Regions from separate parts of the Anaerobacillus sp. genome, predicted to be linked through region 2. Evidence: predicted binding sites of a transcription regulator. Region 2 holds the regulator's gene; each other region holds the start of a gene.

Region 1 (10,757 bases), on a different contig from region 2:
CCTATAATAGAATTACCTTAATTATTTACCGATCTAGTTTATTTCATTTATCAATAATTGACAACGTACGTTGTTTAAGGAAATCCAGCGACAGGCTCTAAAAACTTTTTTATCAAAAAAACTCTGCCCGTTCCAAGTATTTTGGGACAAGCAGAGTTTTTTTTGTTTAGGAATTAATAGTTTTTTAATAGAAAATTAAAACAAGGATGAAACCAATCGCTACTGAACAGAAACTCGTAATAAGTCCAGGAGTCATGAAGCTATGATTAAATATATATTTGCCAATTTTCGTTGAGCCTGTTTGGTCCATATTTATGGCTGCAAGTAGCGGTCCGTAGTTTGGCATAAAGAAATATCCATTTACGGCTGGGAACATCGCAATTAAGAAGAATGGTGATATTCCTAGCGTCACTCCTAGCGGCATTAAAGCACGAACAGTAGCTGCTTGAGAATTTAAAAGGACTGATAATATAAACAGTGCAAAAGCAAATAGCCAAGGCGCTGTTAATACTGCATTTTGAATTTGGTCTTGGATGACTGCGATATTCGCCTGGAAGAATGTATCTCCCATCCACGCAATCCCAAAGATAGCAACAACAGCAACGACACCCGCTCTAAAAACATTTCCAGTTACAATTTTTTCGACATCAGCTTTGCATAATAGAATCATAATTGCTGCAACAGATAACATAATAATTTGAATGGCATAAGGCATCGATAATTGCGTCACTTCTCCATTAACATCAAATGACGGTCGTAATTCTGGGAAGCTACCTAAAAGAACAACTAGAATAGCACCAAATAAAAACAGGTAAACGGATAGTTTTGAATGTTTTGTAACTGTTCCTTTCGCTCGAGCTTCTTTCATTGGCATTAAACCATTTTTTAGACGACGTTGATACTCAGGGTCATCTTCAAGCTCTTTCCCCTTTTTACTAATGAAAAAGGCAGAAATCATTATCCCAAGAAAAGTTGCTGGAATAGTGATTCCAAGGATTTGTAGAAGTGTAATATTAAATGGTGCAAGGATTGCTAATAAAGCAACCGTCGCTGCAGATATAGGACTAGCTGTAATCGCCTGCTGTGATGCAATAACTGCAATCGAAAGTGGGCGTTCAGGTCTTACCTTTGATTCCTGGGCAACCTCTGAAATTACGGGTAAAAGACTGTAGGCAACATGCCCAGTTCCTGCAAAAAAAGTAAATAAGTACGTTGTTACAGGTGCCATAAATGTAATGCGATCTGGATTTTTGCGAAGCATTTTCTCTGCTAACAATACGAGATAATTCAACCCACCGGATGCTTGTAATGCACCAGCAGCTGTAATTACTGCTAATATCATTAACATAACGTCAATTGGAGGCGCTGTCGGTGACAATTGAAAACCAAATGTTAAAATTGCCAAACCAACTCCACCCATTACTCCTAAACCAACTCCGCCGATCCTAGCACCTACTAAAATACAAGCTAAAACAATTAAAAACTGTACCCAAACCATTTCTCCACCACCAATTCATTAGATGTAATCATTTCACCTTATTATACAATTATTAAATTAATATGATAGTAGTTTGTGAATAATTTCACAAAAAATTCAAATCAACTGGAATTTCTAACCAATTTAAAAAAGAGGCCGTCTAAATTAGTCAAAATGATGACCAAAAGACAGCCTAAATAATTAATAGTTTATTGAGTTAATAATTTCTAGCAGTGTGTCAACACTATCCTTTAAATTTGCTAGATTTGTTACTGTTGTACCTTTTTCTCCCCCAATTCCTACAATGACTTTGTAATCGTCATCTTCAAAAGGGGAGACTATAATATATGCAAACTTTCCATCAACTTCTGTTGTTTCTACTAATAAAGCAGTATTCTCAACTACACGATCTTGCTCATAATTGACTTGGCTTAATTTAGTTTCAGCAGGATTAGAAAAAATTAAAAACACCTGATTGTCCTTGCCTAAAATAAGGTTGTTTTCTGCCTTTTCTTCAACAATTAATTCTGAGGGAAGATAATAACTAAAAAGATCTGTTGCTTCATTTGGCTCTTGCGGTTCCTCTAAAACACCAACTTCAAAAGATTCTTTTGCATAGTCTAACGCTTGTTCTTTTGTCAAACCACAACCGGTGAGGATCAAAAATGCTATTAAAATACTAAAGTTAACTAATACTATCTTTGGCACCATTCGTTTCAATTTTGCACCTCCTCCTATTTTTTGGACTTTCGGAAATGCCCCCATATTTTTATCTACTAATTTCCTAATATATGATTATTTTACATCTTTCTAATCATACCTTACATAGTACACTGTGACAACCCTTGACAGAGTTCGACTTTTGTTAAATTTGTGATTTTTTTACAAAGTTAATTTTCATTTCCAAGTATTATGATTGGCTTTAAAGCACTTCTTATGGTATCTTAATAATAATTTGTTATTTAGCAAATTACTATTACTTATCGAGGTGGAGACAGAGATGAAAAAAGGATTATTTATGCTGCTCTTTTCTTTAATTCTATTAATTACTGCATGTGGCGGTAAAGCAGAAGAAACTAATGAAGCAGAAGTTAACGAAGGTGCTCCAAAAAGCACTGAAGCAAGTGAAGAAAAAGGCGAATTAGTTATTGGCTTAATTCCATCGCAATCTGAAGGTGAAATGGAAACTGCGATAGAAAAGCTTAAAGTTGAATTAGAAGAGAAACTTGGTAGACCGGTAAAAATTGATCATTACCCTGCATATAACGGTGTCGTTGAAGCGCTTAATTATGAGCATATTGATATGGCTTATTTTGGTCCTTTGACCTATGTCATCGCTCACGAAAGAAGTGGCGCAAAAGCAATCATTACACAATTAGTAAATGGGGAACCCTATTACCACTCTTATTTCATTACAAAAGCTGATGCACCTTGGGAAACTCTTGATGAGTTATTAGCAGATAAGTCAACGATTGATTTGGCATTTGGAAGTCCTTCTTCTACATCCGGTTCTTTAATTCCTGGTGTTGAGTTAAAGGAGCGTGGCGTTTTCCGTGATGCGGATGATTATGATTTTGCAGCTGTTACTTATACTGGTAGCCATGATATAACTGCCCAGTCTGTTTTAAATGGTAGTGTCGACGTTGGTGCAATTGATAGTGCTATTTTTGAAGCAAGAATTCGCTCAGGTGCTATCAACGAGGCAGATTACAAAATCATCTGGAAATCAGAAAGAATTTTCCAATATCCATGGGCTGTTCGTCCGAACATGGACGAAGCGACAATTCAAGCACTTCAAGAGGCATTCATGAGTATTACTGACGAAGACATTCTAAATGCTTTTGGAGCTACTGCATTTACAACTGCATCTAACGAAGACTACGAAGCGATCCGTAATGCCGCGATTATCGATGGGCGTATGGATGACGACTTAGGTGATAAATAATTTTTAAGAGAGCGATGAAATGCTATACTAAAGAGGAATGCTGCGGCGTTCCTCTTTCACATAATTAATCAATAGGGAGAACAAATTATGGTTTGGTTTAAACCGAAGTTTATTTTTATCGGACTAATCTTATTAATAACTGTTTTGTATAGTATGGAAATCACACAATTTCAATTTGAAAAATTAAAAAACATACCAAATACGTTTTATTTTATTCGTGATCAGTTTTTCCCGCCAAATTGGTCCATTCTACGACGTCTAGTTGATGCATCTATTGTGACTCTGGCAATGGCATTTTTAGGAACATTTATTGCTTTACTAATTGCCCTTCCCCTCAGTTTTATGGCTGCCAAAAATACTAGTCGTCACTTCTTGTTATATGGCTTTAATCGCTCGATGCTCAGTGGTCTTCGTTCAATTCCAGAAATCGTCTTTGGATTAATATTTGTCGTTTCTCTTGGGCTCGGTCCTTTCCCAGCAGTACTTGCCATCATGCTACATAACATCGGTGTTTTAGGGAAATTAATTTCTGAACTGATCGAATCTGCAGATCCTGGACCTCAGGATGCGATGAAATCCGTTGGGGCAACAAGGTGGGTTGCCGTCTTATTTGCAATCCTTCCACAAATCTGGCCAAATGTGTTAAGTCATTTTTTCTATCGATTTGAAGTTGCGATACGAACTTCGTTAATTTTAGGATTTATCGGTGCGGGCGGAATTGGACAACTACTCTTTAACCATTTTCAATCGTTTCTATATAAGTCGGTGGCTATGGATATTTTAGTTATTATCGTCCTAGTCGTTATGGTCGACTTTATCGGTGGAAAAATTCGTGAAAGGGTTATTTAAGGTGAAAACGATGCTACAAATTGAAGAACTATATGTAAAATATCCAAAGGCAAATGACCATGCCCTTACTAATTTAAAGCTATCACTGCAAAATGGCGAATTTGTTTGTATTCTTGGAAAGAGTGGTGCGGGAAAATCGACGTTTATCCGTTGTTTAAATGGGCTACAGCGTCCCACATCTGGTGCTGTTATTTGGAATGAACAAAACATCTTCCAATTAAAGCAAGAGCAATTAAGAAAAACTCGTGTTGAAATGGGAATGATCTTTCAACATTTTAACTTGATCCCAAGGCTAACTGTCTACCAAAATGTGCTAACGGGAATGTTTGGAAAACGTTCACCTTGGAAAAATATACTGGGCCTTTTTTCTAAAGAAGAAAAACAATTAGCACTAAAGATGATTGAACGTGTTGATTTATATGATCATAAAGATAAACGTGTAGAAGCCTTGAGTGGGGGCCAAAAACAACGGGTCGCTATTGCTAGAGCATTGTTACAAAATCCTAAAGTATTTTTAGGCGACGAACCTGTAGCAAGCTTAGACCCTGGGACTGCTACTCGAATTTTTTCATTATTACAATCGATCCATAAGAAATACGATTTATTAACAATTATTAATGTTCACGATGTTGTATTGGCCAAACAGTTTGCAACAAGAATTATTGCTTTAAAAAATGGCGAAGTTGTTTTTGATGATGTTCCTGACAAGTTTACAGATGAAGTTTATGACTTAGTTTACAATTAACGAGCATACAAAAAACCTTCAAAAAGAGTTACTACTCTCCTTGAAGGTTTTTGTTAAATTCATATTGTCCAACTAACGCTTTCACAACATGAGCAAACATTTCATCACGGTTGATGCGCCCGTTTGTAATTATACCCATTGCCCCTTCTTTCTTACTTACCCCTTCTCTGTTTGTGAATATATCCATCGCTTCACCTAACGTTTTTCCATTTTGAATTTCCTGATGTACCTCAGCTGGAAGGAGCGTTCGAGCACCACTTGCTATATATTCTTTTCCACTATTGTCTACTAGTGCACCCCAGTTAATCACCATTAATCCGTACTCAGTTTCAGCAACTCCGCCTTCTAGACCAATTGCAAATTGAACTTCGGCAGCCGCTAAGGAAGCTCTTGCTCGATTAAGAGCGCCTTTTACCGTTTCTTCATCACCGAATGGTTGCTCTGATACATAAGAAGGTGCCTCTATTGGTAATAATTCAATATTGTTCCCCAATACACGTTTGACTGCCGCGATTTTTGTAGGATTTGTTGAACCAACTGCAACTCTCATCTTTACCCTCCATAAGCTTCTTTTCATTTTATACCGACATGGTGGCCAAAAAAGTGCCTTTTCCATCTTTAATTTAATATCGCTAGATTTCCTCTCTCTTCGCTAAAACTCTACCGAATTTTTAGAGGTTTTTTTAGGAAATCCAGCGACATTTTCTAAAAAGTTGTTTTAATGGGCGATAAAATATTTTAGTGTATTCTCAAAAACTTATAAAATCACCTATAATACTGTTTCTATATACAAAACAGACTCGGCTGGCTCCCGAGTCTGTTTTTCCGCATTTTACAATTATAAATTGTGCAAGATGAGAACCTCACCTATAGGATTATTTTAACTGTTATTTCTGATTGTTTCAACAGCAGTTTTGTCTGTTGTCTGGACGAGTTTTACTAATAATGCTTTTGCAGCCGCATAATCATCAATATGAATAATTGAAGCAGATGTGTGAATGTAACGTGAGCATAATCCGATAACTGCAGATGGAACACCACTACCTGAAGTGTGAACTCGACCCGCGTCTGTTCCACCTTGAGAGATAAAGTATTGGTACGGAATGTTATTTGTTTCTGCAGTATCTAAAATAAAGTCACGAATCCCACGGTGAGTAATCATTGATCGATCATAAATGCGTAGGAGCGCTCCTTTGCCAAGATGACCAAATGCATCTTTATCACCTGTAGCATCATTTGCAGGACTTGCATCTAACGCATAAAAAATATCTGGTTCAATCATATTTGCTGCTGTTTGTGCCCCTCTTAAACCAACTTCCTCTTGAACCGTTGCACCTGAGAATAGAATGTTAGGTAGCTTTTCGTCTTTTAGCTCTTTTAAAAGTTCAATTGCAAGTCCACACCCATAACGATTATCCCAAGCTTTTGCTAAAATCTTCTTCTCATTTGCCATTGGAGTAAACGGACAAATCGGAACAATTTGCTGCCCTGGCTTAATGCCAATTTTCTCAGCATCGGCCTTATCATCCGCACCGATATCAATAAACATGTTTTTTATTTCCATTGGTTTGTTGCGTTTTGCCTCGTCAAGTAAATGTGGCGGGATTGAACCGATCACGCCGATTACAGGACCGTTGTCAGTCATAATCTGCATTCTTTGCGCAAGTAACACTTGGCTCCACCAACCACCAAGTGTTTGGAATCGGATTAGTCCTTTATCAGAAATCGAAGTTACCATGAAACCAACTTCGTCCATATGTCCTGCAACCATTACTTTTGGACCTTTATCGTCACCACGTTTCACACCAAAAATACTACCAATTCGATCTTGAATAATTTCATCTGTATATTTTTCTAGTTCACTTCTTACAAATCTTCTGACTTGGTGCTCAAAACCTGGGGCCCCTTGAAGTTCAGTTAATGTTTTAAACAATTGTAAAGTCTCTTGATTCATTTTCTACTCCTTTCGGATACCGTAATAAGTATGTACAGTTCTATTTTAGCTGAAGTTGTTGAACCTTTCCACTGATTCGGTAAAAAAGCAAATAACTATTTGGTAATTTTGAGGAAATTAGTTATACTAAGCTTAGTAACCATTTATAAATTTTACATTATTTTTATTTATTATTAAGGAAAATTTCACTATAATAAAGAAAACGTTCACATTGTCAGAAAGAGGTGGCTATTCATGAGCTTTAAACGATTTTTACTTGGAGCTGGAATTGGCTTTATTGTTGGGGCCGTCCTTAAAGACCAATTAACGAAAGAACTTATTTCACCTGAGAAGGCTTTAAGAGTAGTAAAGCGAAAATTAGGAAAGCAAGGGGTAGTTGAAGGGTCTTGGATCCATATGATCCCTGAAGACTATGAGAAAAGTCTTTTGGAATATACGGTTTATCGTGGTGGAGTTTCTTGTACGATTGAAGGAGAGTTTTTTCAGTTCGACTTTATTGTCGACGGACATACAGGTGCAATTTTAGAATTAACTTCACAAGATTGATGAAGTAGAGCTTGCAAATGCGAGCTCTTTTCTTTTTTACATAAACAATTTAATAAAGTTTATACTAGAAATATTAGCTTAAAGGAGTGAAATTATGGATTTCAACTTTATTTGGGAATCAATTGTCTTAGTACTAACTGGATTTCTTCTCCTTAGAATATCTGGGAGAAAGTCGATTGCACAAATGTCAATTACAACCACTGTTGTCATGATTTCGATCGGTTCAATTATCGTCCATCCAATCATTGAAGACAGTTTAATTAGAACCGTACTTACGATCGCAATGATTATTGCCATTCTAATTGCTGTAGAGTATTTACAACTCAAGTTTAATCTTATTGAAAAACTTTTTACTGGAAAAGCAAAAAGTGTCATAGAAAATGGACAAGTAAACATCGAAAATTTAAAAAGCATGCGTCTCACCTTTGATAAGCTAGAAATGCAACTTCGGCAAAATGGGATTTCTAATCTCTCAGATGTGAAAAATGCAACAATTGAAGCAAATGGGCAATTAGGTTACGAATTAAAACCTGACGCAAGACCATTGACCGTTGGTGAGTTCAAAAAATTAATGGGTGGTATGGCGCAAATCCAAAATCAAAGTCCTGATGTTGATGGTAATTTATTCTATGAAATCATCTATAAAAAACATAAGTTTCCTAACAAACAACAATATAAGTAAACATTCCTTCCTCTTAATTTGACGCCTCTTGTATATTATTTATAGGAGGCGTTATTTGAATCTGTTGTTCTACATTTATAAGAGAAAATTGTCCTAATAATTAGAACTACAAATATAGACTTGCATTTTGTTGAAGATATAAAAGTAAATAATTCTAGCTTTTTGAAACCAATGACTGATCGGCATCGTCATACTTATGAACTTAATAAAGAGAGGCGGGGATACCGTTGCAATTACAAACCTACGATGACATTTCTAACCTTGATTTTGTCACAATGGATAAAGAAGAAGCGATCGAAGTACTTATGACCGAATATGGCGAAGAGATTAAACGGCTTATTTTTACATATACAAAAAATTGGGCCCAAGCAGATGATTTAACTCAGGAAGTGTTTTTGACCATTTATTTAAAACTTAATCAGTATACGGGCAAGTCAACGATCCGAACATGGATCTATTCAATTGCTATTAACAAATGTAAGGATTTCAAGAAAAGCTGGTATTTTCGTAATATCCAAATTGTCGATAAACTAGTTTCCTTTGCAAAGACGGACACAAAAACTCCGGAAATGGAAACAGTACAAAAAGACGACAAGTCCTTTTTAATGGAGCAAGTAATGTCACTTCCTATTAATTACCGTGAAGTCATTCTATTATTCTACTATAAAGAATTTACCATTGATGAAATAGCAACCATTACTGGTTTAAACAAGGCTACGATTAAAACTCGTTTAAAGCGAGCGAGAGAAAAATTACACACTATTTATGTGGGAAAAAGAGGTGAGTCTGTTGAATAATGAGTTAAACCGATTAAAAAATGAATTTGACGAATATATTTCACCTAATCCTGTATTTACGAATGAAGATAAAATCCGCATTCGCAAAAAGATTGATCAGACAAAAATTAACCGCGTATCACCTAGTTTTATTCCAAATTTATTAACAGTAGCGTTAGTATTGATTGGGGTATTTTTTGTTGGGAACTTTTTCATCAATGAAGTTAATTTCTCTCAAAATGATGCTGCTATGCCAGAGCAATCTAGTGCACCAGATGAACTGCCAATGTCAGATCATGTTGAGAATGAGGCTAGTGAAGAAGCAAAAGAAGCAATTGGTGAATCAGAAGGAGCTTTGGAAGTAAATGAAGGCGTTGGCACTACTTTTGATTACAATACTTATGAAGTGATTGATGGAGAAGTTGCAAATTATTTTTCATATAATTTTCAGGATAGAACAATGTATATTGCTGGTTTAAAGGGTTTTGAAGAATTTGACAATGCCAATGAGGGGACTGTTTCAATCAGCTCTGATGGAAATGTTTTGACTTTCTCTATGACCAAAGCTACTGGTTCTATTACAGGTGCTGTTGACGGACCTAATGTGTATTTTCAAATAAACCTTAACACAAATGAAATAACTATGAAGAGATTCACCCCAGCACCAAACTATGAGGAATTAGGGAAAGAAGAGTTTGCTGAATATAGTAATGAAGTGATTGATTTAAGTGATGAACGATTGGTTGAAATTGGATTATATTTTATAGACTTAATTAATGAGATAGAAGCACTTTAATAACTTCACAAAATCTAACGAAAACAAACGGGAATTGTTAAAGAAGAAATAATAAAAGCAGAGTGATATAAACTGCCCCCAATTGTTAGCCCCCCCTAACGATTGGGGGCAGTTTTTTGCACTGAATTTACAAGTGATACCAAATTAATGATCATTCAAGGTTATAACTCGAAAGTACTTCATAAGTTCTGCTTTTACCTTTTTCATTTTACTGAACTACTGAGATATTCATTTAAGTAAAAAAGAAGCTTTGCCATAAGTGTCAGAGCACCGGAGCTACTAACTCGACTTTCATCCGATCAGGATCTTCAAAATAGACAGCGTAATAATTTTCTCCACCTGCATAAGGGTGTTTATCATTATAAAGAATTGTAACTCCCTTCTCTTTAAGTTGTGATGTGACATCGTCTACATGTTGTTTAGATCTCGCATGAAAAGCTAAATGATTTAAGCCAACCCGACAGCGGTGATACGGGACATCGAGAAACCGCTTTTCTGTCTGCACAAAAACAATGTAAGAATCACCTAGTATCCAACTTTGCCCCATATCCCATTTTTGATAAACACTATAACCTAGGTCTTCTAATAACCAACCCCAAAACTCAGTCGATTTCTCTAGATTTGAAACGTAAATTTCAATATGATGAATCATCTGCATCCTCCAATGTCCTTTTTCTTTATTTCAAATTTAGGTGTTTCTGCAAGATTTAGACAGTGTTAAACCAATATTTTTTGGAATGATATAAATAGAATTGATTACTCTTCAAGGGAGGATATAAAAATGAGAAAAGAACTTGAACAAGCAGTTCAACATGCCAATGAAACGAACCCTACTTCACGTAATGGCGGCAAACCGAGTACATCGAAAAAAACAAAGATGAAGAAAACGAACAAGCACTCTTAACGATATTTTTGTGTGAAAAAGCAGACCTTCAATTTCGAGGTCTGCTGATTGTTATTCACCTAAATCGACGTTATGGTAAACTT
Region 2 (10,757 bases):
CTCATCGAAATGATTTTAGTTGTTAGCACTCAACCATATCGAGTGCTAACACAATTATTATAATAATCATTTCAATTCTAATTTGCAAGTATTTTAACTAATTTTTTTAGGAAAACTTGGATTTTTTAACAAAAGAATTTCGACGTAAAATGCAAGCTACTAAATATAATCGAATGCAATCGGAAAAAATATCCTTCATTACTTTTGACATTTTAGAGTATATTTATACAGTAGATTTTTATGTTCTTCAAGATGTGTTAACTAAAGTTTTTCAATCTATATGTTACAATATGATAGTGTTATTTCTATTACTATAACGATTTTAATAACATTGTAACTTTACGTATAGGCAATACTAAATTCTACATTCTTTAAAAGGGAGTTTTTGTTTTGACAAAACGATATTGGCTAGTCCTGCTAACTTACATCCTGACCTTATTCTCGGTCATCATTGGTGCACCTATTTTAATGCTTATGGGAGTAGCGAAAGAGCAGATCCCAGGAATATGGACTTTATTTAGCTTTTCAATTGGCTTTATTATTATTTTACTATTGTTACGACAAGACATGGCAGAACGCCATTTAACTCGCGATCGAAGTTCAAAAAGTGATGCGGTTATTTGGTCAATTGCTGGTATTTTCATGGCATTTATGGCTCAATATGTTGCAGTCATTATCGAAGTTTCTGTTTTTGGTATTGAACCAGGTTCAGAAAATACCGAAATGATTGTCGAATTTGCCAAAGCAACTCCTGCTCTCATTTTAGTCGTTGCAGTTATTGGTCCAATCCTTGAAGAAATCATTTTTAGAATGATTATCTTCGGAACCCTTTATAAAAGGTTTAATTTTTGGATAGCGGCGATTATAAGCTCAGTCATATTTGCGGTTGTCCATATGGATTTTGAACATCTACTTGTATATGCGTTTATGGGTGTGGTTTTCTCATTCTTATATGTAAAAACAAAACGGATTATTGTTCCAATTGTCGCTCACGTAGCACTAAATAGCTTTGTCATGATTGTTCAGGTCGTATACGGAGACCGCTTAATGGAACTACAAAAAAAATTAGAAGAAATGCAAGGGTTTATTGGAGGACTATTATAAAATGAAATCAACACTTTTTTGGGCTTTTATGTATCTTTTTATGGCTGTAGCTTTTGTTTATCTAGCAATACAACAAAAAGGAAGAACCGGCGAATGGGATTTGTGGACAATAGCGTTGATGGCTATTGCTACTTATGACTTTATTATTGCAATCAAATACTTTAGGATGAAACGTAAAGTAGAGGATAAATAAAACGAGAACCTGTTGTTAACAGGTTCTCGCCTAATCCATCTAAACTAATAGTTCCCAATCCTTCAACACTGGTTGGTAGCCTTTATCCCTAATCATTTGTTGAACTTCTGCTAATGACCGTTCATCTGAGATTTCAAACTGAGCCGTACCCGTGTCGCACTTCGAATATCCACCGACTTCTGTGCTAGCACCTGCAGACATTTTCGTTACTCCTAAGTAGATGAGATTATCTCTTAACTCTTGAGGTTCTCGCGTTGATAATGTAATTCCTGATCGCGGTAAAAATAACCTAAATGCTGTAATTGCCTGAACTAGATGACGGTCCTCAACAATCGATTTTGGTTGATAATCACCTAGATGCGGTCGAATTCTTGGCAATGATAGACTAATTTCTGCATCTAAATACTTCTTTTGTAGATAATTGGCATGCATTGCTGCAAAAAACGCCTCTTTTCTCCAATCATCTAGTCCTAATAATGCGCCAACATTAATTTGGCGAATTCCCGCCTCGCAACCACGTTCAGGTGTATCCATTCGATAACGGTAGTCACGTTTTGGTCCTTTTACATGGACTGATTTATAAATTTCTTCATTATATACTTCCTGATAAACAGTAAGCCCATCCACGCCCGCTTCAACCAATTGTTTATATTCTTCAGTATCCAGTGGATTAATTTCAATCGCTACTGACGGAAAGTATTTCTTTAACACTTTTATGGAATCAGCAATATAAGAAACCGGTGTATGTGTTTTAGATTCTCCAGTTAACACTAGGATGTGCTTTAAACCTAAATCAGCCAACGCTTTCGCTTCAATTTCAATTTGTTCCATTGAAAGCTTTTTGCGCTCGAATTGATTTGTAACACTAAAGCTACAATACGTACAAAGATTTACACAGTGATCAGCAATGTAGATCGGGTTAAATAGTAAGATCGTTCTCCCGAAATGCTGAACTGTTAATTCATGTGATTTTTGGGCCATCTCTTCTAATAAGTTTTCAGCAGCAGGTGATAAAAGGACTAGTAGATCTTCTGGGGTCAATCTCTGCTTTTGCAAAACTCTTCTTACATCTACTTCCGTAAAATTTTTGAAAATAGTTTCAAAAGGTAATTCCTTTAGCTTTTCGTATTCATCGTAAAAACTCATGAGAAAGCTCCCTTCTTGTTAAGGGTTTATAGAGACCCTGATTATTTTTTGTTACTATCACAACTCTGCTTAAATTTAAATTTGTAAGAAACCTGTTAGTGGTGATGATGCTCTTGCTTGTTTCGCCACTGTGCCTACGCCTGATAAATAAGCTGTTCGACCAGCTTGAACAGCTGCCTTAAACGCTTCTCCCATCGCTACTGGATCACCAGCGGTTGCAATTGCCGTATTCACTAAAACAGCGTCTGCTCCCATTTCCATAGCTTCACAAGCCTGAGATGGTTTCCCGATTCCAGCATCAACAATTACTGGCTTTTCACATTCTTCAATTAAGATTTGAATTAACTCTTTTGTCTTCAAGCCACGATTTGTACCAATAGGCGCTCCTAGTGGCATAACTGCTGCTGCCCCTACTTCTTCTAGCTTTTTAGCGACCATTAAATCTGGGCTCATATAAGGCAAAACAATAAAGCCTTCATTAGCTAAAATTTCTGTTGCTTTAATCGTTTCATAATTATCAGGAAGTAAATATTTTTGATCAGAGATAACCTCTATTTTAATCCAATTCCCCATCCCGGCTGCTCTTGCAAGTCTAGCAATACGAACCGCTTCCTCTGCTGTTCTTGCTCCTGAAGTATTTGGTAGCAAGATCATTTCTTTTGGGATGTACTTCATAATATTTTCTTGGTTCGTATTAAAATCAACACGACGCATGGCTACAGTGATGACTTGCGATTGTGAAGAAGCAATTACTTCTGGAATTAAAGCATCGTTATTAAACTTTCCTGTTCCAATTAATAGTCGGCTATTTAACTCTACGCCACCAATAGTTAATAAATCTTTTGTCATTGTTTCTCCTCCTAAGGATTGTTTTAAATGAATACTAGCAAACGACCTAGATTTTTCTCTCAACAGTTGAATGTACAAAAAAGACCACATCATACTCGATGCGGCCTTAAAGACATGTAAAGATAATTCAATACAAAACAGTCTTCCCTCCGCTGGCATGATCCAGATCAGGTACACGGTCTGTGACAGATTAGTCATCTTCTCAGCCTAGTCTTCTAGGCTCCCGTAGCTGTGAAACATATTCTTTTTTTCATCATAACATAGATTACTAATTAGTTAATACTAAATAGCTCTGTAAATTTATTTTTTCGTCTTCTAAGCAGATAATATTTTTTTACTTTCTTGTTCTTCACTAGCTTTACCTAACAGCCAGCCAAAAGGCACAGTCAAAAGAGCAATAACTCCTAACAGTAAGAAACCCTCATTAATTGCTTGTAAGCTAGCTTCTTCCATTGACCCTACATTAGGAAAAACTTGTACTTTACGAACCTCATAGAAAACCGAGATAAAGACGATGCCTAAAGCCGAGCTAATTTGCCTTAGGACATTATTCATCGCGGAACCCCTTGAAATGAACTTCTCAGGTATCGCATTCATTCCCGCCGTTGTTGCAGGCATTGTTGAAAAGCCTTGACCAATCCCACGCATTGCCATAAAGACGAAAATCAAAATTAAAGATGTTTCCATCGTTATAAACCCTAAGAGCATAGTAAAAATTGCAGTTATTAATAATCCGGAGGTAACAACTAGCTGAGGACCATTACGATCTAGAAGTCTACCACCAACTGTCATAAAAATACCTGTAAAAAGTGCTGCAGGTAGGAAAATTAATCCCGTTACGATTGGTCCTAGACCATAAACATGTTGAACTAATAATGGAATAAGAAATATCCCTCCAAATAGTGCTAACGATGTCGAGATTGAAATCCAAACACTATAGGTATAAGCCTTATTTTTAAAAATCGTTAAATCTAGCAAAGGTTGTTCAATCCGTTGTTCAATTTTCACAAAAAGATATAGCGATATTATCCCAATAAAAATTAATGCTAGATTAGCTGGTTGAACTAGATGTTCTAATGCTGAGACTCTCCCTAGAGCGTATAGTATTGCCCCAACACCAACGGTAACCGCCACGAAGCCCCACTTATCAAAAGTAATCCCTTTTACTCTATTCGTATTCTTTAAGTACTTCCAACCAATTAAAATACCTAAAAGTCCGGTTGGTACATTAACTAAAAATAGCCATTGCCAACTACCTTTCTCAATAATAATACCACCAATCGTCGGACCAATAGTTGGTGCCATCATCGCAGCAATTCCCCAAATTCCAGTTGCGAGCCCTCGCTCATGTCTAGGGAATACTTCAAATATAAGTGCCATTGACAGTGGCATCATAATTCCACCGGCAACTCCTTGAATCCCACGGAAAAATATAAGTGAACCTAGATCCCATGAAAATGATCCTAAAACAGAACCGATGATAAATATTAATAATCCGATTAAATAAAGTTTCTTCTTTCCAAATTTATCTCCTAAGTAACCGGTTAAAGGCATTGTTATTCCCATCGTTACCATGAAGATTGTAATTACCCAGCCAGTAGATACTGCATCAGCACCAAACACCTTCATTAAATGAGGAACTGCCGGATTTAACATACTATTGTTTAAAATAATTGTGAAAGTACCCAATAAAACAGCAATTACGACAAGCCACTTTTCGGGGAGTAAATTTCTCATTTTAATTTCCTTTCGTTTACCGAAATATATTCTTTCTTTACTATACCATGTTAGCTTACTTATTAGAATAAAAACCCCTTATTATTGAAATAAAAAAAGGTTACCACTTTGAAACAAAAGTGATAACCTCCTATATTCGTGTCTAGCGCAATAACGTTCCCATTTTACATTGGGTAATGCTTAAGAAAATAAATTAATGACTGAAGTTCAACAGATAAATCGATGTGATGAACTCGAACATTAGTAGGGACCGAGAGTCGAGCTGGTGTAAAATTTAAGATCCCTTTTATACCAGAAGCTACTAGACGATCAGCGACCCTTTGAGCAACCGAGACCGGTACAGTTAAAATTGCTACCGTAACAGATTGATCTAACACTTTTTCTAGATCATCTAAATGATGAATGGGAACACTTCCAAGTTCTTTCCCTACTTTATTTGGATCGACATCAAAAGCCATTTGAATTTTTGTACTATTGTTCTTTGAAAAATTATAATGTAAAAATGCTGTTCCTAAGTTCCCGACACCGATTAATGCAACATTTGTAACCTCATCTTGATCTAAGGTTTTTCTAAAAAAAGACAACAGGTAATTTACATTATACCCATACCCTTTTTTACCTAGAGCACCAAAGTAAGAAAAATCACGGCGAATTGTTGCTGAATCTACCTTCACTGCTTCACTTAATTCCGAAGAGGATACCCGTTGCTTTCCTGACGCTTGTAAATTTTCTAGGAATCGATAATACAAAGGTAATCGTTTTGCAGTCGCTTGAGGAATTTTCGTTTGATCAATATTCATAATTCTGCCTCCAACCTGTACCTTCAAAACTAGAAGGACAAAACATAATCAATGGGTTTCTCCCCATTCATTCAATCCTCACTTACTATCTTTCATTGTTTACCAATTCACAAATGGTTACTGAAAATCATTAGTTTCAACTTTAAATTGAGCTTTTTAAATAAGGATTTACTCTACTTCTTTCTCTCGTTTAAAATCGCCGCTTTTGCCGCCTGTTTTTTCAACTAAGTATGTAGGTCCAATAACCATTCCCTTATCTACCGCTTTGCACATATCATACACTGTTAAAGCTACCGCAGAAGCAGCGGTTAACGCTTCCATTTCTACCCCTGTACTACCCTTTGTTTTTACTTTTACATAAATATTTAGTTTGTGATTTTCTTCTTTTGTACTCCAATCAAACGTTACATCAACACCTGTTAAGGCTAGTGGATGACACATTGGAATCCAGTCCGCTGTTCTTTTTGCAGCCATAACTCCCGCAACTTGAGCTACTCCGAGAACGTCCCCTTTTCCTATTGAACCTTCTTGAATTTTCTCAAAGATTTCTTTACTAACTTCGACACTCGTCTGGGCTAAAGCGGTTCGAACTGTCTCGTGCTTCTCTGAGATATCGACCATTTTCGCGCGGCCTTGTTCATTAAAATGAGTAAACGATGACATATCAAATGTCCCCTTTCAATTCATCACAAATATATTGTACACCATTTTGTCAATTTTGTAATCGTTTCAAAAGTTGTAACGTAAATGAAATATAGTAAATTACCATGACAATTCTAGTTCTCTTAAATGCTAACGGTAAAAGTATTATTTGCTTGTCCACAATCGATTACGGTACACTAACTGTATGATTATAATTGATTGTGCGCTAGATTGCTACTAATGTTAGGATGATGAAATAATGATACTTTTACAATGTGTTCAAATAACAAAAAACTTCGGTGCTGAACCAATTCTATCCAATATAAAGTTAGAAGTCCAATCCAAAGATCGAGTCGCCATTGTTGGACGTAATGGTGCTGGAAAGTCTACTCTTTTAAAAATTATTGCTGGAAAACTTTCCTATAGCTCAGGGGATATCATCATACCTAAAGATGTGAGCCTTGGCTATTTAGCTCAAAATACAGGCTTAGAATCGACTCGCTCGATTTGGGATGAAATGTTAACGGTGTTTGAACCGCTTATAAAAATGGAGAAAGAACTACGCGAATTGGAAATGAAAATGGCAGATCCAGATTGTATAGGCAATGAAAAAGTATATGAGAAAGTTTTAAAAGACTATGATCTTCTCTCAGAAAGTTTTAAGGCTAAAGGTGGCTATAAATACGAAGCTGATATCCGTGGTATTTTATCTGGATTGCACTTTTCTGATATGGACTATTCTACGACCGTCTCAACTTTAAGCGGAGGGCAAAAAACCCGTCTTGCACTAGGGAAGTTATTATTAACTAGTCCCGATCTTCTTATATTAGACGAGCCGACAAATCATTTGGACTTAGAAACTCTTGCTTGGTTAGAACAATATCTACTTCATTATGAAGGTGCTATTTTAATCGTGTCCCATGATCGCTATTTTTTAGATAAGGTTGCTAATGTAGTGTATGAAATCTCTAGAACACGAGCAACAAAGTTCGCTGGAAACTATAGCTATTACCTAGACGAAAAAGAAAAACGGTACGAAATCGAGTTGAAGCAATACGAAAAGCAGCAAGATGAGATCGAAAAGCTACAAACATTTGTGGAAAAAAATATTGCCAGAGCATCGACAACTAAGCGAGCACAGAGTCGCCGTAAGCAATTAGAACGAATGGAACTGTTAGACCGCCCTCAAGGTGATGAAAAATCAGCTCGGTTTTCGTTTCAGATCATGAAACAAACAGGAAATGATGTCCTTAGAACCGAACAACTATCTGGAGGATATGATAGTCCATTGTTTAAAAATCTTAATTTATCGATAAACCGTTCTGAAAGCATTGCCCTCCTTGGTCCAAACGGAATCGGGAAATCGACGCTTTTAAAAATTATTACGAAACAACTAGAGCCCCTCGCTGGCCAAATAAGATATGGAAGTAATGTTCTGATTGGTTACTATGACCAAGAACAAGCAAAGCTTAACTCTAATAAACAAGTACTTTACGAATTATGGGATGACTATCCACTAACTCCTGAAAAGGAAATCAGAACGATCCTAGGGAACTTCCTCTTTAGCGGTGATGATGTATTAAAGAGCGTATCTGATCTCAGTGGTGGCGAAAAAGCTCGAGTTGCTTTAGCGAAATTAATGATGCAAAAAGCTAATTTTCTTATTTTAGATGAACCGACGAACCACCTTGATCTTGATAGTAAGGAAATTCTTGAAAATGCTTTAATCGATTATCCTGGCACAATCCTTTTCGTTTCCCATGATCGTTATTTTGTCAATCGGATGGCAAGTCGTGTCGTTGAAATGACTAAAGATGGTTTAGTTGATTATATTGGTGATTACGACTACTATCTTGCTAAAAAACAAGAAAACATCGAGCGTAAACAATTAAAAGAGCAACAAGAAGTGAAAGTTCAGCAAACAGACGAACAACCGTCTAAACAAGCATTTTTACAAGATAAAGAAGCAAAGCGAAAAGAACGTCAACAAAAGCGCCGCCTTGAAGAAATCGAGGTGGAAATTGAAAAATTAGAGCTTTCGATCGCAGGAAAACAAGAAGCGCTCTGTGATCCTGATGTTTACCATGACCACAATAAAGTATCTCAGTTGAATATCGAAATTGAACAGCACAAACAAGAACTTGATACTCTAATGGATGAGTGGGCTGAATTAGAGGCATAAGGATATAGTATGGAGTTTAGAGTGACTATAAAGATTTCTTTCTAGCTAACTCTAAACTTCATCCAATACCCAATAATAGCTTGTACAAACAATGATAAACATTGAGGTTGCTGCGGCAACGACTCCAGAATCATTTAATAATAGTAACGCAACCGAACCAACAACACCTGCTTGAATTAAAAGTCGACGAACTCCACGAGTAACAATCTCCTTTTTACGCCACAAATACAATGCAATTAATAGATATGTCGTAACAAAAAGCTGGGTCCAATTACTAAAGCGGAAAATCTTCCAATTCATCTCTAATTTTCTCTTAATCGTATCAATAATATATTGAAAATCACCTTCAAACATTCGCGAAAAGGCGTAGCCAATATGTGATTCTTGTTTATTTAATTGCATCAGAAATAACAACACTAATGTAATGACTACAATACCGAAAAAAATCAGTAAAAACTTACGCCAATTAACCTTCGGAAAATAGCCTCGATAAATAAAGTAACCGAACATCAACGCTGCCGATAGTGTTGCTCCTGCGTTTGCCCCTAAACCTGCCGAACTCAACAAAAATAGTTGCGTGATCCCGACAATAGTTACCAAAAGCCATCTTTTTATTCTTTGGCTTTCTAGTAGCAGCAATCCTGAAATTAAATAAACACCCGCATACTCATTTCCAATCCCGTAATATCTAGCGCCAATTACTGGGTCATACCCTAAATACGACCTTTGCATAAAATAGTTACCGATAAACAAGTCGACCGTAATTGTAATAAACAGTGCTATACTGATAAAAAAAATTGGGTTAGGGATGAATTTTAATACTAAAAACCCGGTTAAGAAGCTTAAAACAATCAATAATAGTAAATATATGTTTGGTTCTAAGTAGTTGAGACTATAAGGTGTAAGTAATAACAACAAAGGAGAACTAATGCCACTAATTAGTAGTGTTTTTGCGACATGTTTCCATGTATTGTTTTGATCGCGAAACATAATAATCACACTTGTCATGATTAATAAAATAACTAATAGAGTTATGTAACTTGATAACACCACATTTCGAGTTTTGAAAATAAGAAACATCAAATCTATTTTTGATAATCCTTCTTCTAAGGTTGAGTTGCTTGCTGCTTTCTTTTGCAATGGCTTTCCAAAAAAGTGACCTAAATCTTTTATTCCATAAAAATCTAAGATTGTTGGGGCAATATCTAAATTACTGACAACAAACGGTTGCCTAGTTGTACTCGATAGCAAATAGTAGTTAGCCGAAATTGCAGTCGATTGCCAATAAAATATTGGTGCAAGCCTTTCTTTATTTTGATAGGCATCACTATGAACCATTGGTGATAACAACATAACATTTTGTGGATAACCTTTCTTTAGTAGTTCACTAAGGAAAGTCTCTAGATTTAATAATGTTAATGCATATTGTTGTAAGAAATACTCTGCAGTCATATTTCCTTTTTGTTGATATAATCTGTGCAAATCTCCCCATTCAACAACAGTAAAGCTTGGGTCTGCTGAGTTATTAATTGTGGATAATGTTGCAATAATATAATCTACATCCATTACTACTCCAGAAGCTGATCCCGCACTTTTTTTTGTAGCTTCTTGGATGAGCCCATCAGATCTACCTTCTTGATCCATCGTCAACAAGGTTCCATAACGGACCTTTTGAGAACCAGCATCACTATTACCAATGAAAAAACTCTCAATACCATGCTCCTTTAACGTTTCCCCGAGGATACCAATTTGGGAGCGATATGTCGTTTGCTTATTTTTATCCACAAGCTTATGTAACATTGGATGAAATATAACACCATCATCAACAACCTTGCCTGTCCATTGTTGATAAAGCTCATTCACTACCTCTTTGTTTTCCACCTCCCCATTTACGTAAGCGTTCCAACCTTCAACACCTAAACTTCGCGTACCTGAGGCGATAGTAACTATATTATTCAAATATGAATAATGCCCATCTGGACGAATATTCATTGCTGACATTCCCCCAGCCATCCACAGCTCTTGCTGTTCTCCATTCTCTTTCAACCATTTCACTTCTTGGAAAGAGAAGTCTGGGACTATAATTATTGTAAGTTTCTTTCCC
Region 3 (10,757 bases), on a different contig from region 2:
GTCGTTTGAGCTACCGTATTTTGCTCTTTTGCTAGTTCAAATACAGCTATAGCATACCTTTTTGCTACGTGATCTTGTTTCATAGATCTTCGCCTACTTCTTTAAGGTAATCTTCGATAAGCTTAGATTGAGCCTTCTCGTCAAGTTCCTTCTCGATCACTTTTGTTGCTACTAAAACAGAAAGAGACGCAACTTGCTCGCGTAATGCCGAAACAGCTTGTTCTTTTTCTCTTTTAATTTCAGCTAATGCTGCTTCCTTCATTCTTTCAGTGTCAACTTTAGCTGATTTAATCATCTCTTCTGTTTGTTGCTCAGAAAGTTTTTTCGCGTTTGCAATAATACTTTGAGCTTCAGTACGAGCTTTTTGAATTTCTTCACGTTGTTCTACTAAGTATTTTTCTGCTTCTTCACGGTTTCTTTCTGCAGAAGTAATTTGATTTGCAATATGCTCCTCACGCTTTTGCATCATCGCAATGATTGGCCCAAAAGCGAACTTTTTAAGTAACATAAGGAGAATCAAGAATACTACTAGTTGATAGACCGCGTTGATCCAAGGAATATTTGTAAACAAAACATTCTCCTCCTTTTCTAATCTTACATAAGGAATGGCGAAGATTGATCAATAGTAACCTTCTCCGCCATTTTTTTAAAAATTAAAAGATTAAGCGTTACCTAAGATTAAGAATGAGATAACGATTGCAAGGATAGGAAGTGCCTCTGCTAATGGAACACCAATGAACATGATTGTTTGAAGTGAACCTTTGATTTCCGGTTGACGAGTAACTCCTTCTAAAGTAGCACGAACGATGATTGCTACCCCAAATGCCCCTGCGATTGCTGCTAATGCTGCTACGATTGCCGCTGATAAAAATACCATGAAAAAATCCTCCTTTAAGATATGAAAAATTAGTTTTTTTTATTATTACGCCCTGAATGAACAAGACAAATGGAAAAACAATGTTATACAAGCTTTGTTGCTAACTTTAATGATCTTCACTGACTTTATGTGACATATATACCATCGTCAACATACAGAAGATGAACGCTTGAAGTGAACCAATGAAAATACTAAATGCTTGCCAAATCATAAGCGGTATTGCTGTACCAAATGCCAGCAAAAAGCCACCCGTTCCTAGACCTACCAGCATCATCATTAGAACTTCTTTTGCATAAATGTTACCGAAAAGACGCATTCCAAGCGTTAGTGTGTTAGAAAAATCCTCAATAATCTTGAACGGAAATAAGAATGGTACCGGACGGAAATAGTCCTTCCCGTATTCTTTAGGACCTTTAAGCTTAATGCCATAGTAATGGGTTAACAGAATGACAAATGCCGCTAAGGACAACGTCAATACTGGGTCTGATGTCGGTGATTTCCACCATACTTCATAAACACCCTCAGCAATCTTTGACTTAATCTCGAAAGGAACACCCAACATGTTGGCGACAAATACATACAAAATAATTGTTAAGCCAAGCATGACAAAGTTCTTTCCGACTTTCCAGTCCATATTACTATTAATAATGTTCTTAACAAAATCAACTAGCCATTCTAAAGCATTTTGTGCACCTGTTGGTTTCATTTGAATTCTACGCGACATAAAAAAACAAACAAAAAAGACAATTGCTGCCGCTACCGTTGTCATTAAAATACTAGACATATTGACGTCAAGACCGAATATTTCCCTCATGGGAGGTTTTGTTACCAATTCGTTTCACCTCTTTTCATACTATAGATGTTTAAGTTGAAATAATGAATTAACTAATATGATGATATAGGTTAGCATTAAACCTATGACCACACTTATAAAGTGGAATTTATCGGGGTATTGGATCGCGATATACACTGCGCCTAACACTAGAGCAAAACGAAATAGGGTTCCTAACGATAACTTTGCTCGTCCGATTTCCATCGATTCGCCTAACCTTTTCACTTGAAAATATGTACTCCATAAATTGCTCAAGCTGATGACAGAACCTAACAAAAGCCCAAGAAAAATGGAAGTGTATGTAGTTGTAAAGGCTAAAACCACGAAGAAACCCATAATAATAGCTGCATATACTGTATAGCGCTTAGTTAAAGATATATAGTCCACGATTACCAATCTTCTCCTTAGAGAAACAGATGCTACTAGCCTTGTTCCCCTTGATCTCTCATTGATCCTGTCCCTTAAAAAAATGCTTTACAGCGATAACAACCCCGTAAGTACCAGTTCCAAGGCCTATAAAAAGTCCAATAATGAGAAATACTGATTTTGTTTCAAAGTAGTTGTCAAGCCATCTACCACCAAAAACACCTACTAGTATCGAACCTAGCAAATAGGAACTAATCGTAGACATAAGGGCAAGTGATCTCATTGTTTGTTTAAAGCGTTCAGGATTTTGCATAAATACCCCTTATTTATGTTCGAAGTATAAATTGAAAAACTTTAAACTACACTCTAAACATTGAAAAACTGTTATGTAACAAATGGAAGTACTATGCAGAGAGAGTTCTTAATGTAAACCCTATCATTATGTCCTTTGTAATCGTACAATAGGGTCTAACATCTGTCAACGGATTTACAAAATAAAAAAAATTAAGTTAACTTTATTTGCACAGTGCTAACTCCCATTCTAAAATAGGACAATTCGGTGAAAAAAGTTTACTATTTCACAAAATCATTATAACTTATATTGACAAGAAATGTTCAACATATGCAACATTTTTTTTGTGGTAAATGTTTGAAATTAAAAATACGGTAAAAACCATAACTCTATTTTAATTAAACATTGTGCCTAACCACAAATTTTAAGCAGTTTTTTATGCAGAATGCTACTTTAACAACATAAATAGCATTCTGCTTCTTAACCTTATCTAATATGCATGTTATGCCCAGATATTTTCTCTATATCCTCACCGATATAAATTGTTGTTTCAATAAGATCTTCTTTTCCTTCTTTCATGGCGTAAACGAGTGTTTTATAAATACCTTCCTCAAGTTGTAAATCATCTAATTCTACTTCGAGTAGACCGCGATCAACATCTTCTTTTACATCTAGATATTTAATAAATTGGAACGTGTCAGGATCGTACAGGGCAATACCGACTTCTTCCGCTCCCCCCGGCAAATAAATTTCGTAACGATATTCGCCTTCCTCATCGCCAAACTCAAATGAGAATGCCATTAGACGAGGGTAGTTCGGTTCTTCAATAAAAAACATGTATGGAACGCGAACCGGGTCTCTACCACCTTCAACGACAAACTCACCGTAATGAATACCTGATTGAAAAACAGCTGGTAAGATGTCGATCGTGACCGGGACTTGCTTTTCTTCACCCGGTTTCAATGTAATAGAAAAAGGTACCTTCCATTGAATTCCGTCTGGGACGATAAAAGGCGGCTTAACGTGATATGTCCGCGTTCTTTGAGATGTGTTTTTGATGGTTATCTCTACTTCTTTTAAATGCCTCGATTGCTCCCTTGTCCATTTCCCAAATCCAACTGTCCCTGGGTATACTAGCGTCTCAGCTTGCACTGCCTTTCCTACTTGAATACGACCTGTTCCTTGTTCATGCGGAGAGTACGGCTTCCCTTCCTTATCTTCAATAGGTTTTGCTGTATTCATAATTGCTGCTTTTATTTCATCAGGAGTCCAATCTGGATGAGCTTGTTTAACTAAAGCAGCTGTTCCTGCGACATGCGGCGCAGACATACTCGTTCCGTTTAACCCTAAGTACCCTTTAGGTATCGTACTATCAATTGCAACACCAGGCGCAACAACATCAGGCTTTACCCCCCACGTGTGGGTAACTGGTCCTCTTGAACTAAATGGGGCAATTTGATCTTCTTCCTTTCGATAGATCGTGCGCAGATAATTACTCTCCTTTAGATCAACCTTGTCTTTTAGCCATTCACCATCTTCTTTTGAAATCGAAACTACAGGAATATCTAACTGCATTTCTAGTGCACCCATAAATGGCCCTGGCGTATTGTTGTAAATAATGACACCTCTAGCACCAGCAAGTTGGGCAGTTTTTGCCTTTTCAACAAAAGGAATTACACCTCTTTTAACAAGCACAAGTTTATTTTTGACGTCTTTCATATCCTCAGTTCTACCGAGCCCTACTTCTTTAATAGGAATATCTCTTTTAAATGTCCAAGGCTTTGAACCTACCAACATATTCAGAGCTATTTCGCGATCTTCACTTTCATAAGTTAAATAAGGTACTTTTAATGGAGGTGTAGAAGCTCCTACAGAGATTGCTCTCAGTGATGTACCGGGTGATCCTACTGTCCACATATTTGGACCACTATTACCATTAGACGTCACGGCTATTACACCTTTTTCAACTGCTTTATCTAAAGCAATACTCGTTGGCCAATCAGGACCGTTCACCGTATTGCCTAAAGAAAGATTGATTATGTCAACGCCATCGTCCACTGCTTTCTCAATGGCTTCGATAACCTGTTCTGTCGTCCCTTTTCCACCGGGACCTAAGGCTCTATAGGCATATATTTCAGCTTCCGGAGCAACGCCTTTTATTTTCCCATTCGCAGCAATAATACCAGCTACGTGAGTACCATGGATGGTAGAAAGACCTTGCTCCTTCGTCGTCTCCATCGGGTCTCCATCTTGGTCAACGACGTCGTATCCACCCTTGAAATTTTTCTTTAAGTCTGGGTGTTCGTAATCAATGCCAGTATCTATAACTGCAATTTTTATCCCTTTACCGGTTAGGCGTTGCCCTTTTTTATCTAACTTGCCTCGGATTTTGTCACCACCAATGAACGGCACACTTTCATCCAATGTTACTTCATATGTTCGTAATGGATCGATTCGTTTAATGCCTGCAATCTTTTCAAGCACTTCAATATCCTGCTTTTGTATTCCTAAAGAAAAACCGGTAAATAGCGACTGAAATATTTTTCGAAGTTGGCTATTAGGAAGTTCTCGTTCAATCTGGGTCAATATCTCATTTGGATTTCCCTCGACCTCTACCATAACGACTGTCTCTTCTTCGCCATTTCCTTTGTTTGTTGGAGGGCGTTCTGGAAAAGTTGCCGCTAAAACTTGTTGTATAAAGCTAACTGTAAATATCAAGGTCAATAATAATATTTTTTTCATCCGATTCCGTTTTTCCCTCCCTGTTTTTATTGAATTTCAAGTATTTTTAGTGCACTTAGATAGTTAAGTAAAACCGTGTAGTAGCTAATTTCTTAAAAGCATGAAAATCATTCCTTTTGTATAATTAGCTTTTTTAGCGTTCCACATTATGACAAAAACATGCGAATGTTTTACTCGGTAAGGACTTCCTAATACAAAGTACTCAGAAAAAGAACAAAGCACAAACGCCCTAGTATGCCCCGACAATTCTGTCAAGCATCTTAAAACATATAAGATCCTAAAAAAACAAAAAGATCTGCACCGCTTTTAGGAAGCGAGATACAGATCTTTTATTAATATAGTTGATATACATATTCCTTTTAAAAAATGGAATAGATTTACTTTGTTCCGAATAAACGATCTCCAGCGTCACCTAAGCCTGGGACGATGTATCCTTTTTCATTTAACTTTTCATCCATTGCCGCTAAATAAATATCTACATCCGGGTGTTCCTTTTGGACAACTTCTACACCCTCTGGAGCAGCTATTAAACACATCAATTTAATATTCTTGGCACCACGTTTTTTTAATGAGTTGATGGCTTCTGCAGCTGATCCCCCTGTAGCAAGCATCGGGTCGATAACGATAAACTCTCGCTCCTCCACATCTGTTGGAAGCTTTACGTAATATTCTACCGGCTGTAATGTTTCAGGGTCACGATATAAGCCAACATGTCCAACTTTTGCAGCTGGGATTAACTTTAATATTCCATCTACCATCCCCAAACCTGCACGTAAAATAGGAACTAAACCTAATTTTTTCCCAGCGATCGTTTTTGACTTTGCCGGTCCGACTGGCGTTTCTACAGTTACATCTTTCAGGGGAAGATCACGAGTAATTTCAAATGCCATTAATGCCGCCACTTCGTCTACTAGTTCACGAAACTCCTTAGTCCCTGTACTCTTATCTCTAATGTACGTTAATTTGTGTTGAATTAATGGATGATCAAAAACAAATACCTTACTCATCTGCTACCCGCTCCTATTCTTTAGAGTTATGTACTATAAGTTAATATACCACGTTAACTCTTTTTTGCTCCTTGAAGATTTTACATAAAAAGTACGATAACTTCAAGAAATAATTAAAAAGTCTCCACATATTGTTGAAAATTCGCCGATTTACTCATCTTTTGTAGACTGATCATTGCATAACTTAACTTGTTAATTTATTTTTCTAAGAATTTACTAGCGAAAATCACTCACTTACTAGCCAAATCATGTGACTTTCTAGCCAAACGACAAAAAAGCACAAAGTTCGACAACTGACACTTTGTGCTTTTTTTATTTTTATAAATTTGGATATAAAGAATGTTTGCTCATGAGCGCAGCAACACGCTCTTTTGCTTCAGCAAGCTTTTCTTCATTTTCAATATTTTTTAACGTTAATGCAATAATTTCACCAATCTCGTCCATATCTTCTAACCCCAATCCACGGGATGTTACTGCTGCTGTACCGATGCGAATTCCGCTAGTAACAAATGGACTTTGTGGATCGAATGGAATGGTGTTCTTGTTTGTTGTAATACCAATATCATCTAAGGCTTTTTCAGCAACTTTTCCAGTCATCTCTAAGCTTCGTAAATCAAGAAGAACTAAGTGGTTGTCAGTTCCACCAGATACTAAATCAATTCCTTTTTCTACAAGCTTGTTCGCAAGACGATTTGCATTTTCAGCAACTCGCTCACCGTACTGTTTAAATTCAGGTTGAAGGACCTCACCTAATGCAACTGCTTTGGCTGCAATAACATGCATTAATGGACCACCTTGAATTCCAGGGAAAATTGACTTATCTATTTTCTTCGCCCATTCTTCTTTACATAAGATCATTCCACCACGAGGGCCACGGAGTGTTTTATGAGTTGTTGTTGTAACAAAATCAGCATATGGAATTGGATTTTCATGAACTCCAGCAGCAACAAGTCCTGCTATATGAGCCATGTCGACCATGAAGTAAGCACCAACTTCATCAGCGATTTCACGGAACTTCTTAAAATCAATCGCTCTTGGATAAGCACTTGCTCCAGCAACAATTAACTTAGGTTTATGTACTCTCGCTTTTTCTAGGACATCTTCATAATTTATTAGGTGCGTTACTTCATCAACCCCATATTCAACAAAGTTATATTGAACACCACTAAAGTTGACCGGGCTTCCATGAGTTAAGTGACCACCATGGGAAAGGTTCATTCCCAATACTGTATCGCCATGGTTTAAAATTGTAAAATAAACAGCCATATTTGCTTGAGCACCTGAATGTGGTTGAACGTTTACATGTTCAGCTCCAAAAATCTCCTTGGCACGGTCTCTTGCGATATCCTCAACGACATCAACATGTTCACACCCGCCATAATATCGCTTCCCAGGATAGCCCTCAGCATATTTATTTGTTAAGACTGAGCCTTGCGCTTCCATTACCGCTTCACTTACAAAGTTTTCCGATGCAATTAATTCAATTTTATCGCGTTGTCTTGATAATTCATCTTGCATTGCTTCATAAAGTTTTGGATCCTGATGCTTTAGACGTTCCATTTTACAATCCCCTTCCATACATTAAATCGTTAAAGAAATCTCACGTTCACTATTTTATCACATTTGATCATGATTTGAACTTGAAATTTTTGAAAAAGAAAAATTTTTAGTCACAATTACCTTCTTCTTCTTGCAATTCATAAACTGCTCTTACTCCCCCAATTAACTTAGGCCTTGTGATCGCTAACGTTAAATGAGCTTCACCAATCATTTTTATTTGGCTTCTTACAGGAACAGCGACATGTTTCAAGTGCATACCTATTAACGTATCACCTATATCTATCCCAGCATCCGCTTTAATAAATTCAACAACCGTAGGGTTTTCGAACTGCTGGTATGCATAAGCTGCCATCGAACCACCAGCTTTAGGAATAGGGATAACTGACACTTGTTCTAAATTATATTGTCTTTGTGTATTTTCTTCAACAACTAAGGCTCGGTTTAAATGTTCACAACACTGGAAAGCTAGCTGTACACCTGTTTTTTCCTGAAATAATTGTAATGCCCGAAAAATCACTTCAGCTACTTCTTTTGTTCCAGATGTACCGATGTGTTGGCCAACTACTTCACTTGTGCTCGTGCCAATGACTAAAACATGTTCTTTAGTGAATGCCATTTTATTATTTAAATCAACTAAGGCCTGATTAACCTGATCAAAAATTTGCCCTATAGAACTCAATTACAATCACCAACTTTTTATAGTTTTTAGTTTAGAACTTCGAGTTGTCTTAATTGCTCAAAGCACCTCTTTTAAAAAATTTGATACTACTAAATATCCACCAGACAGAGATTTCATCTCTAGCTGATGGATTTAAGAATTTTATTATTTTTCTAATAGGGTGATTTTTTCGACACGGCGAGCATGACGACCACCTAAAAACTCAGTTTCTAACCAAACTTTCGCAATATCTCTAGCTAAACCTGGCCCAATAACTCTTTCACCCATTGCTAATACATTGCTATCATTATGTTCTCTAGTTGCTTGTGCACTAAAAGTATCGTGGACAAGAGCACAACGAATGCCTCTTACTTTGTTCGCTGCAATACTCATACCAATTCCAGTGCCACAAATAAGGATGCCTCGATCAACTTCCTTGTTCGCTACCTTTTTTGCAACTGGTAATGCATAGTCAGGATAATCTACTGATTCCCCACAAGTACAGCCTAGATCCTCATATTGTATATTCATTTCATTCATAAGATCAATGATCTCAGCTTTAATATTAATGCCACCATGGTCTGAACTAATTGCTACTTTCATTTGACGCCCCTCTTCCAAAATTAAGTTGTAAATTTACCAATCGTTTTTTGTAGCTCACTAGCTTGGCTTGCTAAAACTTCGGCTGAAGACGCAATTTCTTGCATCACTGCCGCTTGCTCTTGAGTTGTAGAAGACACTTCTAAAGTTCCTGCAGATGTTTCCTCGGCAATCGCTGCTACTTCTTGCGATTCCTTTGTTGTCACTTTAATCGCTTGGCGCTGACGATTAATAATCTCTGTTATATCTTGAACAGCATTCGCTACTTCATTCACTGATTTAGTCATTTCTGCGATAGCTTCATTTGTATGTGAGCCTTTTTCAGCTTCCTTATTTGCTACCTCGACTTGTTTCGATATTTGCGAAACAACGTTAGCTACTTCATCCTGAATATTTTTGATTAAGCCAGAAATTCCTTGCACAGCTTTAGAACTCTCGTCTGCTAATTTACGCACTTCATCAGCAACAACAGCAAAACCTCTTCCTTGCTCACCAGCCCTCGCCGCCTCTATTGATGCATTTAGAGCAAGTAAGTTTGTTTGTTCAGCAATATCTCCGACTAAAGAGATAATCTCACCTACTTTTTTCGCATGCGATTCTAAACGGTTTACTACTGTTAATGAATTTTGGTTATCTTGTGCTAACTGATTAATTCCTGATACTAGCGTGTTAATCACTTGCTTACTCTCAGCTAATGTTTCTACCATTTCAATTGAAAGTTCTTTGGATACAACCGCTCGATCTTGAACTTGATCTGCTAACTGTGAAACATCTTCCATTAACTCTGCCGTTCTTTGAATGGCGCTAGCAGAGTTTTCTGCACCCGCCGCGATTTCATTAACTGTTCGTCCAATATTTTCAGCTTGATGAGCTGCTGATTGCGACGAATTTTTGATATTACTAACTTTTACATTTGTTAATTGGAAGTTTGTTTCAATATCGGAAACCATTCCACGTAAGTTTTGGACCATTTCTTGATACGCTAAGCCTAGCGCACGAATTTCATCATCAGATTTAGTGACATCTACATCGACACTAATATCACCACTAGCTACTTTCCTTGATGCTTCTTCGAGTCTCGTCAATGGTTTTGTAATAAAACCGGCACCGATATAGCCGAGGATTGCACACCAAATGACACCAAGGATCAGTGTAACACTTGTAAAGATATCCTCGTTAACACCAAGTCTAGTTCCTAAAACCTCACTCCAGTAAAAAATAAAAAAGGCACTCGTTCCATAAGTAATTGCAGCAACGGTAGTAATACCTACTACCAACTTTTTTCTTAGACTAAACGTATATTTCTTCTTTTTACTCATTACATGTGCCTCCGCTTTTTAGTGAAATTGTTTAGAGCCTAATAGACGCTGTACCTTACTTATCTTCATTTTCCTAATTTCCAGTTCGCCTTTAGTCATTAATATTTAATGCGTTTATAACTTTGTTAGCAGTTTATCAATGGCCTCCTCTATTTCTTTAGCCGTCCTTCTATAAACTTCTATTGAACCTCCGAATGGATCAGAGACATCAAAAGTAGGTAAGAGCTTTTCCAGCCTTTCAATTTGTTCACGCTCTTCTGTTAATAATTGTTGAAGTGATTTATTTAGATTATCGAGTTGTTTCTGGGCACCGATGTCTTGACGCTTACTCAATTCTTCTATTTCATCTTTATGTTTTTGAATAAATTGCGCTTGTTTCAGCTCCATTTCAACATAATGCTGTTGCAGCGTTCGGTATGTTTCCTCCAAATCCTTGTTGAAAGCGTATTCTTTTAACGTATATATTTTATCGACAAAAGCTGGGAATTGTTTAATTAAGGTTGC

Evidence for each region. The regulator Rex, encoded in region 2, represses fermentation and respiration genes when NADH is low (regulators of the CRP and FNR family bind a similar motif). The targets are predictions, from matches to a motif close to TTGTGAAATATTTCACAA.
Region 1: the regulator Rex is predicted to act here: its motif matches at 1,572-1,589, upstream of ACK4M9_RS07350 (anaerobic C4-dicarboxylate transporter family protein).
Region 3: the regulator Rex is predicted to act here: its motif matches at 2,642-2,659, upstream of ACK4M9_RS15020 (AtpZ/AtpI family protein).

Annotation. Positions count from the first base shown of each region.
Region 1 is NZ_JBKBWN010000004.1:251,836-262,592, reverse strand. It holds gene ACK4M9_RS07350 (anaerobic C4-dicarboxylate transporter family protein) at 185-1,498, opposite strand; gene ACK4M9_RS07345 (hypothetical protein) at 1,679-2,197, opposite strand; gene phnD (phosphate/phosphite/phosphonate ABC transporter substrate-binding protein) at 2,478-3,422, shown strand; gene phnE (phosphonate ABC transporter, permease protein PhnE) at 3,510-4,271, shown strand; gene phnC (phosphonate ABC transporter ATP-binding protein) at 4,282-5,016, shown strand; gene ACK4M9_RS07325 (DUF84 family protein) at 5,048-5,566, opposite strand; gene ACK4M9_RS07320 (M42 family metallopeptidase) at 5,897-6,970, opposite strand; gene ACK4M9_RS07315 (PepSY domain-containing protein) at 7,205-7,516, shown strand; gene ACK4M9_RS07310 (DUF421 domain-containing protein) at 7,611-8,198, shown strand; gene ACK4M9_RS07305 (sigma-70 family RNA polymerase sigma factor) at 8,426-8,995, shown strand; gene ACK4M9_RS07300 (hypothetical protein) at 8,988-9,770, shown strand; gene ACK4M9_RS07295 (VOC family protein) at 10,033-10,422, opposite strand; gene ACK4M9_RS07290 (hypothetical protein) at 10,552-10,674, shown strand; gene ACK4M9_RS07285 (YebC/PmpR family DNA-binding transcriptional regulator) at 10,726-10,757, opposite strand, start outside.
Region 2 is NZ_JBKBWN010000030.1:6,458-17,214, forward strand. It holds gene ACK4M9_RS21700 (CPBP family intramembrane glutamic endopeptidase) at 391-1,104, shown strand; gene ACK4M9_RS21705 (YdiK family protein) at 1,106-1,297, shown strand; gene thiH (2-iminoacetate synthase ThiH) at 1,337-2,443, opposite strand; gene ACK4M9_RS21715 (thiazole synthase) at 2,519-3,292, opposite strand; TPP riboswitch at 3,419-3,529, opposite strand; gene ACK4M9_RS21720 (MDR family MFS transporter) at 3,608-5,029, opposite strand; gene ACK4M9_RS21725 (redox-sensing transcriptional repressor Rex) at 5,194-5,829, opposite strand; gene moaC (cyclic pyranopterin monophosphate synthase MoaC) at 5,998-6,492, opposite strand; gene ACK4M9_RS21735 (ABC-F family ATP-binding cassette domain-containing protein) at 6,731-8,653, shown strand; gene ACK4M9_RS21740 (hypothetical protein) at 8,705-10,757, opposite strand, start outside.
Region 3 is NZ_JBKBWN010000010.1:147,052-157,808, reverse strand. It holds gene ACK4M9_RS15045 (F0F1 ATP synthase subunit delta) at 1-83, opposite strand, end outside; gene atpF (F0F1 ATP synthase subunit B) at 80-571, opposite strand; gene atpE (F0F1 ATP synthase subunit C) at 662-877, opposite strand; gene atpB (F0F1 ATP synthase subunit A) at 984-1,691, opposite strand; gene ACK4M9_RS15025 (ATP synthase subunit I) at 1,731-2,096, opposite strand; gene ACK4M9_RS15020 (AtpZ/AtpI family protein) at 2,155-2,388, opposite strand; gene ACK4M9_RS15015 (S8 family serine peptidase) at 2,854-5,109, opposite strand; gene upp (uracil phosphoribosyltransferase) at 5,487-6,116, opposite strand; gene ACK4M9_RS15005 (serine hydroxymethyltransferase) at 6,435-7,676, opposite strand; gene ACK4M9_RS15000 (TIGR01440 family protein) at 7,783-8,355, opposite strand; gene rpiB (ribose 5-phosphate isomerase B) at 8,500-8,937, opposite strand; gene ACK4M9_RS14990 (methyl-accepting chemotaxis protein) at 8,958-10,253, opposite strand; gene ACK4M9_RS14985 (low molecular weight protein arginine phosphatase) at 10,368-10,757, opposite strand, start outside.